3 regions of the Streptomyces sp. NPDC001194 genome follow, and region 1 is predicted to be linked to each of the others. Evidence: riboswitches for the same ligand, from Rfam matches in the RefSeq annotation. Region 1 holds a riboswitch; each other region holds the start of a gene.

The links. A riboswitch is a leader RNA that binds a small molecule or an ion and turns the genes downstream of it on or off. The one in region 1 is predicted to bind cyclic di-AMP.
Region 2: linked by a shared signal. The riboswitch ahead of ACFY1T_RS28305 (peptidoglycan DD-metalloendopeptidase family protein) and the one ahead of ACFY1T_RS31165 (transglycosylase family protein) in region 1 are both predicted to bind cyclic di-AMP.
Region 3: linked by a shared signal. The riboswitch ahead of ACFY1T_RS29410 (M23 family metallopeptidase) and the one ahead of ACFY1T_RS31165 (transglycosylase family protein) in region 1 are both predicted to bind cyclic di-AMP.

Annotation. Positions count from the first base shown of each region.
Region 1 covers NZ_JBIAXU010000022.1:46,535-50,819, forward strand. The annotation lists gene ACFY1T_RS31155 (cytochrome P450) at 1-842, shown strand, start outside; gene ACFY1T_RS31160 (transglycosylase family protein) at 945-1,973, shown strand; cyclic di-AMP (ydaO/yuaA leader) riboswitch at 2,256-2,426, shown strand; gene ACFY1T_RS31165 (transglycosylase family protein) at 2,429-3,118, shown strand; gene eno (phosphopyruvate hydratase) at 3,382-4,285, shown strand, end outside.
Region 2 covers NZ_JBIAXU010000018.1:41,985-46,269, reverse strand. The annotation lists gene ACFY1T_RS28315 (aspartate aminotransferase family protein) at 1-191, shown strand, start outside; gene ACFY1T_RS28310 (tyrosine-protein phosphatase) at 218-1,036, opposite strand; cyclic di-AMP (ydaO/yuaA leader) riboswitch at 1,315-1,523, shown strand; gene ACFY1T_RS28305 (peptidoglycan DD-metalloendopeptidase family protein) at 1,528-2,517, shown strand; gene ACFY1T_RS28300 (SGNH/GDSL hydrolase family protein) at 2,684-3,469, shown strand; gene ACFY1T_RS28295 (MBL fold metallo-hydrolase) at 3,691-4,285, shown strand, end outside.
Region 3 covers NZ_JBIAXU010000019.1:127,573-131,857, forward strand. The annotation lists gene ACFY1T_RS29395 (DNA topoisomerase (ATP-hydrolyzing) subunit A) at 1-162, opposite strand, end outside; gene ACFY1T_RS29400 (M16 family metallopeptidase) at 413-1,771, shown strand; gene ACFY1T_RS29405 (M16 family metallopeptidase) at 1,792-3,159, shown strand; cyclic di-AMP (ydaO/yuaA leader) riboswitch at 3,344-3,502, shown strand; gene ACFY1T_RS29410 (M23 family metallopeptidase) at 3,516-4,285, shown strand, end outside.

The sequences.
Region 1 (4,285 bases):
CGAGCCGGGGGGAAGCGGACCTCATCCACGAGTTCGCCTTCCCGCTCCCCATCTACGCCATCTGCGAGATGCTCGGCGTACCGCGCGAGGACCAGGACGACTTCCGCGACTGGGCCGGGATGATGATCCGGCACGGCGGCGGTCCGCGGGGCGGGGTGGCCCGCTCCGTGAAGCAGATGCGGACCTATCTCGGCGAACTCATCCACCGTAAAAGGGATGATCTGGGCAATGACCTGATTTCGGACCTGATCCGTGCGAGCGACCACGGCGACCACCTGACGGAGGCCGAGGCCACCGCGATGGCCTTCATCCTGCTGTTCGCCGGATTCGAGACGACGGTCAACCTCATCGGCAACGGCGTCCACTCCCTCTTCATGAACCCCGGTCAGCGCACCCGCCTCCAGGACTCCCTCGCCGCCGGCGAGAGCGGCCTGCTGGAGACCGGCATCGAGGAGCTGCTGCGCTACGACGGGCCCGTCGAGCTGGCCACCTGGCGGTTCGCCACCGAGCCGCTGACCCTCGGCGGCCAGGACGTCGCGGCCGGCGATCCCGTGCTCGTCGTCCTCGCCGCGGCCGACCGGGACCCCGAGCGGTTCGCCGATCCGGACACCCTCGACCTCTCCCGCACCGACAACCAGCACCTCGGATACGGGCACGGAATCCACTACTGCCTGGGCGCTCCGCTCGCACGACTTGAGGGACAGACGGCGCTTGCGACTTTGCTGACGCGTCTGCCGGATCTGGAACTCGCTGTTCCGCCCAACGAGCTTCGCTGGCGCGGGGGTCTGATCATGCGTGGCCTGCGCACCCTTCCCGTGAAGTTCACAGCCCGAAACCCCTGAACGCCCACTGACCGTAAGTCAGCCCCCGTCAAGAGTTGTTACTCGCGTGCTAAGACGGCTAGGTTCTGCCGTTACCCAGCCGTTATGCGAAAGGTGCAGCTCATGCGTTCCGGGAACGGCCGCCACAGACGCCCCCGCCAGGTACCCGCGATAGTCGTCACCGCCGGGGTCACCGGTTCCGCGTTGGCCCTGCCGCTGCTCGCCGCCACCGGCGCGAGCGCAGCCGAGACCTCCACGTGGGACAAGGTCGCCGAGTGTGAGAGCGGCGGCTCCTGGAGCGCCAACTCCGGCAGCGGGTCCTACGGCGGACTTTCGTTCACGCAGGAGGAGTGGAAGGCGTCGGGCGGCCTGGAGTTCGCCGAGCGCCCCGACCTCGCCAGCCGTTCGCAGCAGATCGCCGTCGCCGAGCGGGTGCTGGGCACCCAGGGCGCCCAGGCGTTCGGCCACTGCTCGGAGGCGGCCGGACTGACCCAGCAGGGCCCCGCGGCGACCGTGGACCCGGGCCTGCCCGGCACGCTCACCCCGATCGCTCCGACCGCCTCGCGCCCCGACGCCTCGGTCCCGGCCGGCGGTTCCGGCGCGAAGGCGCGCGACTTCGGCGCCCCCACCCCGGCTCCGGCCCCGGACTTCACGATTCCGCCGGCGCCGCTCGCGCCCAGCAGCGGACTGCCCGTCATGCCCGACCCGGACGTGCCGTCCACCTCGCCGACCGACCCGGTGCTCCCGGGCACCCCCGGCACCCCGACGGCCCCGGGCACCCCGACCGCGCCCGGCACCCCGACCGCTCCGGGCACCCCGACCGCGCCCGGCACCCCGACCGCTCCGGGCGACCCGACCGCTCCCACCACCCCCGCGGCCCCGGGCACCCCGGGTGCCACCACCGACCCGGCGGGCATCCCGGACCCCTCCGCCACCGGTAAGCACCGCGGTACGCCCGCCCTTGAGGCGCCCGTCGCCTCCGGCGCGGCGTCGGACCCCTCGTACACGGTCCAGGCGGGCGACAGCCTGGCGACCATTGCCTCCGCCAAGGGGGTCAAGGGCGGCTGGAACGCGCTCTACCAGGCCAACGAGCAGGTCATCGGTGATGACGCCGATCTGATCAAGCCCGGCCAGAATCTGGATCTAAGTTAAAAACAGCGGCACTTCGGACACCCGGAAAAGGCTGAATGTCCGTTATCTGCAAGTGAGACATGTGTCTCTTCCGGTCAACTGGCGTGTCCCGCCTGGAGCCTTCTGCAAACCCCGCCCTCACCTGCGCAAATGCACGTAAGGAGGGCGCAAGTAGGGGCCGTTTCTCCCCGGTGTTCCTCGTTGAACATCGGGGAGAGACCTGTCTACCTTCTGAGTCGCCCGCCACCGCGGGCTCCTTCGACCGCATCGCCGAATCCTGCCGGCGGACGGAGGGAACAGTCGTCGCGTAAAGCGCCGAAGGCAGGAGCGGGGGAACCAAGGTAGGCGCCGGGACCGGCCGTTGAGAGACGGCAAGGAAACGGCTAGGGGTTAAGTCGTGCGCCACGTCGCACGGCCGGGCACTCATCAGCCCGAACCCGACAGCTCACCTCGTAGGCGTCGGTGAGGAGAACTCCATGCTGATTTCCGGCAAGGGCAAGCACCGTCGCGCCTCCAAGGCCGCTCGCATCGTCACGCTCGCCGGTGTCACCGGTGTCGCCGTAGCCGCCCCCCTGATGGCGGCCGGCTCGGCCTCCGCCGCCACCGCCTCCCAGTGGGACGCCGTGGCGCAGTGCGAGTCCGGCGGCAACTGGTCCATCAACACGGGCAACGGCTACTACGGCGGCCTGCAGTTCTCCCTCCAGACCTGGCGGGGGTACGGCGGCCAGGGCATGCCGAACCAGGCCTCCAAGTCGCAGCAGATAGCCATCGCCGAGAAGGTCCTCAAGGGCCAGGGCAAGGGCGCCTGGCCGGTCTGCGGCAAGGGCCTCTCCAACTCCTCTTACAACGGTGGTGGTACGACCGACACCCCGAAGAAGACGGAGACGAAGACCGAGACCAAGAAGACCCAGCCGAAGAAGACCGAGACGAAGAAGGAGACCAAGCGCGAGACCCCCGCGCCGGTCACCCGCTCCGAGCGCTCCGAGGCCGCCCCGGTCGTGAAGACCGGCAACGGCTCGTACGAGGTCAAGGCCGGCGACACCCTGGGCACCATCGCCGAGGCCAACGGCGTCAAGGGTGGCTGGGAGAAGCTCTTCGAGCTCAACAAGGACATCGTCTCGGACGCCGACCTGATCTTCCCGGGTCAGAAGCTGAAGCTCAGCTGAACTCCGCAGTGACAACCGCGGCCGCCCCGGCGGCGCCGCGGAGCCCGACCGCCCGGCGCGTCTTCCCTCACGCGCCGGGCGGCGGCGTTTGTACCGGTGGCCGGGGTCCCTATGTACCGGAAGACGGGTATTCGGGCCCTTTTTCGTCCCAGGGGGCGGGCGGTCGGCCGGCCCAGTGCCCGGAGCCGGTTAGGCTCTAGGCGGCGGGGCCATCCCACGGCCCGACATGCCACCGCACACCCAGCGTCACATCCCAGAAGGAGATGCTCGTGCCGTCCATCGACGTCGTCGTAGCCCGGGAAATCCTGGACTCCCGAGGCAACCCCACGGTCGAGGTCGAGGTGGGCCTCGACGATGGCAGCACCGGCCGTGCTGCAGTTCCGTCCGGCGCCTCCACCGGTGCCTTCGAGGCCGTCGAGCTCCGCGACGGTGACCCCAACCGTTACATGGGCAAGGGTGTCGAGAAGGCCGTCCTCGCCGTCATCGAGCAGCTCGGCCCGGAGCTCGTCGGCTACGACGCCACCGAGCAGCGCCTGATCGACCAGGCCATGATCGACCTGGACGCCACCGAGAACAAGGGCTCCCTCGGCGCCAACGCCATCCTCGGCGTCTCCCTGGCCGTCGCGCACGCCGCGTCCGAGGCCTCGGACCTCCCGCTCTTCCGCTACCTCGGCGGCCCGAACGCGCACCTGCTGCCCGTTCCGATGATGAACATCCTCAACGGCGGTTCGCACGCGGACTCCAACGTGGACATCCAGGAGTTCATGATCGCCCCGATCGGCGCGGAGTCCTTCTCCGAGGCCCTTCGCTGGGGTGCCGAGGTCTACCACACCCTCAAGAAGGTCCTGCACACCAAGGGCCTCTCCACCGGTCTCGGTGACGAGGGCGGCTTCGCGCCGAACCTGGAGTCCAACCGCGCCGCGCTCGACCTCATCGTCGAGGCCATCAAGCAGGCCGGCTACGTCCCGGGCAAGGACATCGCGCTCGCGCTCGACGTCGCCGCGTCCGAGTTCTACAAGGACGGCAAGTACGAGTTCGAGGGCCAGTCCCGCTCGGCCGCCGAGATGACCGAGTACTACGAGGAGCTCGTCTCCGCGTACCCGCTCGTCTCCATCGAGGACCCGCTGTTCGAGGACGACTGGGCCGGCTGGAAGACCATCACCGACC
Region 2 (4,285 bases), on a different contig from region 1:
GGATCCTGACGCAGGTGTCGGGCGACCACCTGGAGGTCATCAAGCTCATCCCGCCGCTGATCGTGGACGAAGGGGACGTCGACCGGTTCGTCGCGGCCTTCCGCGAGGTCATGGACGAGGCGCACGGCGGGGGCGCCCTGATGTGGGACTTCGGCAGGACCCTGGTGAAGCAGGCCGTCGGCGGAGGCTGACGGCCCGCTTCCCGTCGGGGGCCGGCTCAGTCGAGCAGCCGGTCCCGCAGCCGGCCGAGGGTCTCGGGCGTGAGTCCGAGGCCCTCGGCGAGGTACCGGTCGACCCCGCCCCAGTGTCCGTCGATGGCGTCGAAGGCGGCCGCCAGGTACTCGGCGCGGGCGTCGAACAGCGGCGAGAGCAGCTCCATCACCTCGGGGGAGCGGGCCTCGGGCGCATCGCTGCCGCGGCGCACGCGGTAGCGGCGGTGCGGGGCGTTGGACTCCAGGTAGTCCGCCACGATCGCCTCCCGCCCGACGCCCAGCGCGAGCAGGGTGACGGCGATCGACAGGCCGGCCCGGTCCTTGCCGGCCGCGCAGTGCATGAGCGCCGGAACGCTGTCCTCGGCGAGGGCGCGCAGGACCCGGCCGTGCTCGGCGGTGCGCTCCTCGATCATCGTGCGGTACGAGTTGGCCATCCGGGCGGCGGCTTTTCCGTCGCCGAGGAGCCCGCGGAGCTGCTCGACGTCGCCGTCGCGGACCATCTTCCAGAATTCCCTCCCGTCGGCCGGATCCGACAGCGGGATGTTGACGTTCCGAACGCCGGGGAGCTCGACGTCGGCCCCCTCCAAAGCGTGGTCGGCGTTGTTGCGGAAATCGAAGATGGTGTGCAGGCCGAGCGACTCGAGGAACTCTGCATCGGTTTCGGTGGCATGTGCCAGATGTCCGCTACGGAACAGTTTTCCCGGCTTGACCCTCCGCCCGTCGGCGGTCGGGAGGCCGCCCACGTCACGGAAGTTGCGCACTCCCGAGAGCTCGGGCTCCGGTACGGGCTCCGTCCGCGGGGGCCGGGGTATCTGCTGGGTCACGGGAACTCCTCCGCATCGTCGTGGTGTGCCCGAATTACACTACTTGGGGCCAACTTGCCATAACCGGAGGCGAGATCGGGCGGGGCCCCGTGAGCCAGATCATACGGTGACCGTGAGTGCCTGATCGTCAAAGCCGAATGGCCCGGCCGGAGGGGTTGTTGGCGCGGCGGAATGGACGGAGGGTGACCGGAATTCCGGCGGATTCCCGGTTCTGTGAATCCGTCAGGAAATTCGTGGCTTGTTCGGTGTGGCTCAACTCGATTACCTTCGCGATCGATCCGGATGGACCGCCGAATCCTGCCGCCGTCCGGAAACCGCACCCGACTATTCACGCGCGCGGCAGGAGCGGGGGAACCAGGTAGGCCGCTGTTCCCGATCATTCGCATCGGAACAGCTCGGGGTGAAGCCGTTCATGTTCTGTTCACGGACGGCCGGACATCTCCAGTCCGAACCCGACAGCTCACCTCGCAGGCGACGGAGAGGAATTCGCCATGCCTGCAAAGGGTAAGCACCGACGTCCCAAGTCCCGTTCCGTGGCGCGCGGCTTCGCCGTCGCGGGCACCGGCGGTGCGGCCCTCGCGCTGCCGCTGCTGGGTGCCGCCGGCGCCCAGGCGGCCGGAGCCCCGGCCGGCGCACCCGCGGCCGCACCCGTGCAGGCGCCGCAGCTTCCGGCGGCGCCGCAGGCCGCGCCGGCCGCCGTCGCGCAGGGCTCGCCCGCCACTTCGGCCGTCTACACCGTCGTGCCGGGGGACTACCTCTCCAAGATCGCCCAGGACCGCCACCTCTCGGGCGGCTGGCAGCAGCTGTACGCCGACAACCGCGAGGCCGTCGGCGCCGACCCCTCCCTGATCCACCCCGGGCTGAAGCTGACCCTCGACGCGAAGGGCGCGGCGGCCCCGGCTCCCGCGCAGAAGGCGGCCCCGGCCCCGGCGAAGAAGTCCTCGGCCGCGGACCCGGCCGCAGGATCGGCCTCGAAGGGGAAGGGCTCCGCGGACGCCGCGGCGGCCCCCGCCCCCGCCGCCGCTCCCGCCAAGAAGAGCACCGCCGCCAAGTCCGCCGCCGCGGTGAGCGCCGCGGGCTTCGTCGCCCCCGTCGGCGGTGGCGGCATCTCCACCCAGTACAAGACCCCCGGCGCCATGTGGTCCAGCGGCTACCACACCGGTGTCGACTTCATCGCGAGCTCCGGCACCACCGTCCGCGCCGTCGGCGCGGGCACGGTGGTCTCCGCGGGCTGGGGCGGTGCGTACGGCAACGAGGTCGTCATCCGGCACGCGGACGGCAAGTACTCCCAGTACGGCCACCTGTCCCAGCTCTCCGTCTCGGTCGGCCAGAGCGTCACCGGCGGCCAGACCATCGGCCTCTCCGGTTCCACCGGCAACTCGACCGGCCCGCACCTGCACTTCGAGATCCGCACCGGGCCGTCCTACGGCTCGGACATCGACCCGCTGGCCTACCTCCGCTCGAAGGGCGTGAGCATCTGACGGCTCCCGCCGTCGGAGAGGCGGCCGGACCCGTGAGGCCGGGACCCGAGGGGGGTCCCGGCCTCACGCACTGTTATTCCGTACCGACCAGGTGGTATAGATCACGGGCCGTCAACCCCTGCCTACGGTGGCGTAGGTCACGCACCGGGGTGAAGGATGTGTTCTCGTGGCAGCGACGACGACGACACTCAAGACCATCGGCTCGTACGCGGCGATCGGGGACAGCTTCACCGAGGGCGTGGGGGACCCGGGACCCGGGGGGACCTTTCTCGGCTGGGCGGACCGGCTGGCCGTACTCCTGGCCGATCAGCGCGAGGAAAACGAGTTCCGGTACGCGAACCTGGCCGTGCGGGGACGCCTCCTCGACCAGATCGTGGCCGAGCAGGTCCCCCGCGCCAAGGAGCTCGCACCGGACCTGGTGAGCTTCTGCGCGGGCGGCAACGACATCATCCGGCCCGGCAGCGACCCGGACGACGCGGCCGAGCGGTTCGAGGCGGCGGTCGCCGACCTCTCCGGGGCCGTCGGCCAGGTCATGATCACCACGGGCTTCGACACCCGGGGCGTCCCGGTCCTCAAGCACCTGCGGGGCAAGATCGCGACGTACAACGCGCACGTGCGCGCCATCGCCGACCGGTACGACTGCCCGGTGCTCGACCTCTGGTCGCTGAAGTCCGTACAGGACCGGCGGGCCTGGGACGACGACCGGCTGCACCTCTCACCGGAGGGGCACACCCGGGTCGCGCTGCGCGCCGCCCAGGTGCTGGGGCTGGAGGTGCCGACCGATCCCGACCAGCCGTGGCCGCCCCAACAGCCGCGCGGCTCGGTGGACGTGACCCGGGACAACATCCAGTGGGCGCGGGAGTACCTGGTGCCGTGGATCGGGCGGCGGCTGCGCGGGGAGTCCTCGGGGGACCACGTGGAGGCGAAGCGTCCGGACCTGCTGCCGCTGTAGCGCGCGGGGGCGGGGCGGGGGAACGGTCCGGCGGGAGTGGGGGCCGTGGTGGGGGCCGGCCGCGAGGGCGCCCCGGAGGCGGCGAGCGGGGCGGTCGTGCAGGCGGCGCGAGAACGGGGGCGCGCGGCGGAATCCTTCGGGGCCGGTGCGCGTTGGCATGGTGGTAGACCGGTATTCCGTACGGCCTCACGACCATCCGCCCCACCCTCCCAGGAGGCGCTTTGACCGGCTCCCGTCCCCTGCGTCCCCGGCTGCGCGCCCTGCGGCCCGAAGCCTTCGGCGCGGATCCGTCCGGCGCCCGCCTGGAGCGGATCCGGCGCTCGCCGAACTTCGCCGACGGCGTCTTCCAGAACCCGGTCGGGGCCCGGACCAGGCCTTCCGGCTCCATGATGGAGTTCGCCAAGATCTACTTCCACAAGGAGCAGCGGACCCGGCGCAACCCCGGCGCGCCGATCCCCGTGTATCCGACGACCCTCGCCGAGCTGGCGAAGCCGCCGGTGAGCGGGTTGCGCCTGACCTGGATGGGGCACTCGGGCGTGCTCGCGGAGATCGACGGGCGGCGGGTGCTGTTCGACCCGGTGTGGGGTGAGCGGTGCTCCCCGTTCCCGTTCGCCGGTCCCAAGCGGCTGCACCCCGCGCCGGTACCGCTGGCCTCGCTGGGGCCGGTCGACGTCGTGGTGATCTCGCACGACCACTACGACCACCTCGACCTGCCGACGATCAAGGAGCTGGCCGGGACGGACACGGTCTTCGCCGTGCCGCTCGGCGTGGGCGCCCACCTCGAGCGCTGGGGCGTGTCACCGGACCGGCTGCGCG
Region 3 (4,285 bases), on a different contig from region 1:
TACCGGCTTCATGCCGTCCCGGGCGTCGGGCAGGGCGCGGGAGTAGATCACCGAGTACGCGTACTCGAGGAAGGAGCCCTGCATTTCGTCGACGACGTCGATGTCGAGGATCTTCTCCTCGAAATCCTCCGGCGGCGGGGTCTTCGTGCTGCGGCGGGCCATCGCTGCGCGGCTCCTTAACCAAGAAAGAAAGTGTGCTGGTGTCTGGCGGGTGGTCTGATCGGCGTGGACGGGGGTGTCGCGGACCATTGTGGCCCGAGGCGCCGACAACGCCGACTCCGACCCTGGGGTCACCCCCGGACGGAGGGGTGGGCGAGTGTGAGTCGGGAACTTCTCCGGTGCCCGACGCGCTTGCATACAGTGGCAGGTCTGACGGAAAACTCTGCATCGCGATCGAAGGGACCACATGCCCATGGGTCACACGGCCACAGCCCAGGCCGGCTCCGGCGGCCTGACAGCGACCGAGCACCGGCTGGCCAACGGCCTGCGCGTGGTGCTCTCCGAGGATCACCTGACCCCGGTCGCCGCGGTCTGCCTCTGGTACGACGTCGGCTCGCGCCACGAAGTCAAGGGACGGACCGGCCTGGCTCACCTCTTCGAGCACCTGATGTTCCAGGGCTCGGCGAGCGTACCCGGCAACGGGCACTTCGAGCTGGTCCAGGGGGCCGGCGGCTCGCTCAACGGCACCACCAGCTTCGAGCGCACCAACTACTTCGAGACCATGCCGGCCCACCAGCTGGAGCTCGCGCTCTGGCTGGAGGCCGACCGCATGGGCTCGCTGCTGGCCGCCCTGGACGACGAGTCCATGGAGAACCAGCGCGACGTCGTCAAGAACGAGCGCCGCCAGCGGTACGACAACGTCCCGTACGGCACGGCCTTCGAGAAGCTGACCGCCCTCGCCTACCCGGAGGGCCACCCGTACCACCACACCCCGATCGGCTCGATGGCCGACCTGGACGCGGCCTCCCTGGAGGACGCCCGCGCCTTCTTCCGCACGTACTACGCGCCCAACAACGCGGTGCTGTCGGTCGTCGGCGCCATCGACCCGGTACAGACGCTCGCCTGGGTCGAGAAGTACTTCGGCTCCATCCCCGGGCACGACGGCAAGCAGCCGCCGCGCGACGGCACGCTGCCCGAGACCATGGGCCGCGAGCTCCGCGAGGAGATCGTCGAAGAGGTCCCGGCCCGCGCGCTGATGGCCGCCTACCGGCTCCCGCACGACGGCACCCGCGAGTGCGACGCCGCCGACGTGGCGCTGACCGTCCTGGGCGGCGGCGAGTCCTCCAGGCTCCACAACCGCCTGGTACGCCGCGACCAGAGCGCCGTCGCGGCCGGCTTCGGCATGCTGCGGCTCGCCGGCGCGCCCTCGCTGGGCTGGCTGGACGTGAAGACCTCCAGCGGGGTCGAGGTGCCCGCCATCGAGGCGGCCGTCGACGAGGAGCTCGCGCGGTTCGCCGCCGAGGGCCCGACGGCCGAGGAGATGGAGCGCGCCCAGGCGCAGCTGGAGCGCGAGTGGCTGGACCGGCTGAGCACGGTGGCCGGGCGCGCCGACGAACTGTGCCGCTTCGCGGTGCTGTTCGGCGACCCGCAGCTGGCGCTCAGCGCGGTCGGGCGCGTCCTCGACATCACCGCCGAGGAGGTGCAGGCCGTGGCCGCGGCCCGACTGCGCCCCGACAACCGCGCGGTGCTGGTGTACGAGCCGCTCCCGGCGGAAGCCGGGGAAGCGGACGAGGCCGACGTGAACGACGAGAACGAAGGGGCGGAGCAGTGAGCGACACCGCAGCCGTCACGATGACCTTCCACCCGCGGCCCCAGGCGGGCGAGGCCAGGCCGTGGGCCTTCCCGGCCCCCGAGCGCGGATCGCTGCCCAACGGCCTGACCGTGCTGCGCTGCCACCGCCCCGGGCAGCAGGTCGTCGCCGTCGAGGTGAACCTCGCCGCCCCGCTGGACGCCGAGCCCCAGGGCCTGGACGGCGTGGCGACCATCATGGCCCGCGCGCTGTCCGAGGGAACGGACAAGCACTCCGCCGAGGAGTTCGCGGCCGAGCTGGAGCGCTGCGGCGCCACGCTCGACGCGCACGCCGACCACCCGGGCCTGCGGGTCTCGCTGGAGGTCCCGGCCTCCCGCCTGCACAAGGCGCTCGGTCTGGTGGCCGAGGCGCTGCGCGCCCCGGCCTTCGCCGACAGCGAGGTCGACCGGCTGGTGCGCAACCGGCTCGACGAGATCCCGCACGAGCTGGCCAACCCGCAGCGCCGGGCCGCCAAGGAGCTCTCCCGGCAGCTCTTCCCGCCCACCCTGCGGATGTCCCGGCCGCGCCAGGGCACCGAGGAGACGGTCACCCGGATCGACTCCGCGGCCGTACGCGCCTTCTACGAGGCCCACGTACGGCCCGCCACCGCCACCGCGGTGGTCGTCGGCGACCTGACCGGCATCGACCTGGACGCCGTCCTGGGGGACACCCTGGGCGCCTGGACCGGCAACTTCGCCGAGCCGCTCCCGGTCCCGCCGGTCACCGCCGACGACACCGGCCGCGTGGTCATCGTGGACCGGCCCGGCGCGGTCCAGACGCAGCTGCTCATCGGCCGGATCGGGCCGGACCGGCACGACCGGGTCTGGGCGGCGCAGGTGCTCGGCACGTACTGCCTGGGCGGCACCCTCACCTCGCGCCTGGACAAGGTGCTGCGCGAGGAGAAGGGCTACACGTACGGCGTGCGCGCCTTCGGCCAGGTGCTGCGCTCCACGGCCGACGGCAAGGGCGCCTCGATGCTCGCCATCAGCGGTTCGGTGGACACCCCCAACACCGGCCCGGCGCTCGAGGACCTCTGGAAGGTGCTCCGCACGCTCGCGGAGGGCGGCCTGACCGACGCCGAACGGGACGTGGCGGTGCAGAACTTGGTGGGCGTGGCCCCGCTGAAGTTCGAGACGGCCGCGGCCGTCGCCGGCACGCTCGCCGACCAGGTCGAGCAGGAGCTCCCGGACGACTACCAGGCGCAGTTGTACGCGCAGCTGGCCCAGACGGGCACGGTGGAGGCGACTTCGGCCGTTCTGGCCGCCTTCCCGGTGGACCGCCTGGTCACGGTCCTGGTGGGCGACGCCGCGCAGATCGAGGAGCCGGTGCGGGCGCTCGGCATCGGTGAGGTCACCGTCGTCACCAACTGACGGACATTTCAAGGGGCTCCGGCGGCTTGTCCGCCGGAGCCCCTTTTGTCTGTTTCGTGGAGAGGTTGCTCGTATGGGGTGTGGCGTATGCAACAAAAACGCGTGTGTGTTTGGCGATTGACTGATGATCCGCCTAGCGTCGGCCGTGCTGTCCGTCAGTTGTACCCGCCGCATCCGCGGCACCGGGCAGCGATCGCCGAGTCCCCGTCAGGCGCGAGCCTGGGGAGCCGGGGACCCACATGCGTCCCTGGGGTGAATCGGACCGCCTCGCCAGAGGGGGTCCGTAGGAGACCTTCCTGCTCCGAACCCGTCAGCTAACCCGGTAGGCGAGAAGGAAGGAAAGGATCAGCCCCTTCATGGCGTTTGGCAGTCGTGCCGCCGGTAAGCACCGTGGTTCCAGTCGTCTGAGCCGCAAGACCGCCGGTTACGCCGGCATAGCCGCCCTCGCCACCACCGGTGTCGTCGGCTCCCTCGCAGGCCCGGCGTTCGCCGCGTCGGACAAGTCCCCCTCCATGGAGGACACCGGCCTGAACGCCGTCGTGACGGCCGAGGACCTTCCGGGGCAGATCGAGGCCCAGGCCGATGCCCAGGAGCACGCGGCCGAGGCCGCGGCCCTCAAGGCGAAGGCGGAGGCCGACGCGAAGGCGCGCGCCGCCGAGGCCCGGCAGAAGGCCGAGGAGAAGGCGAAGGCCGAGCGCGAGGCCGCCGAGCGTGCCGCCCGCGAGGAGGAGCGCAAGCGCCTCAACACCTTCGTCGCCCCCGTCGACGAGTCCTACATCAGCACCCAGTGGCACGCGGGCGGCGGCATGTGGTCCTCCGGCAGCCACACCGGCATCGACTTCCACGCGGCCTCCGGCACCACGGTGCACGCGGTCGGCCTCGGCACCGTGGTCGAGGCCGGCTGGGGCGGCGCGTACGGCAACAACGTCGTCATCAAGCACGCCGACGGCACGTACACGCAGTACGGCCACATGTCCTCGCTGAGCGTCTCCGTCGGCGACCAGGTCACCGCCGGCCAGCAGATCGGCCTGTCGGGCTCCACCGGCAACTCCAGCGGCCCGCACCTGCACTTCGAGGCCCGTACCGGCGCCCAGTACGGCTCGGACATCGACCCGGTCGCGTACCT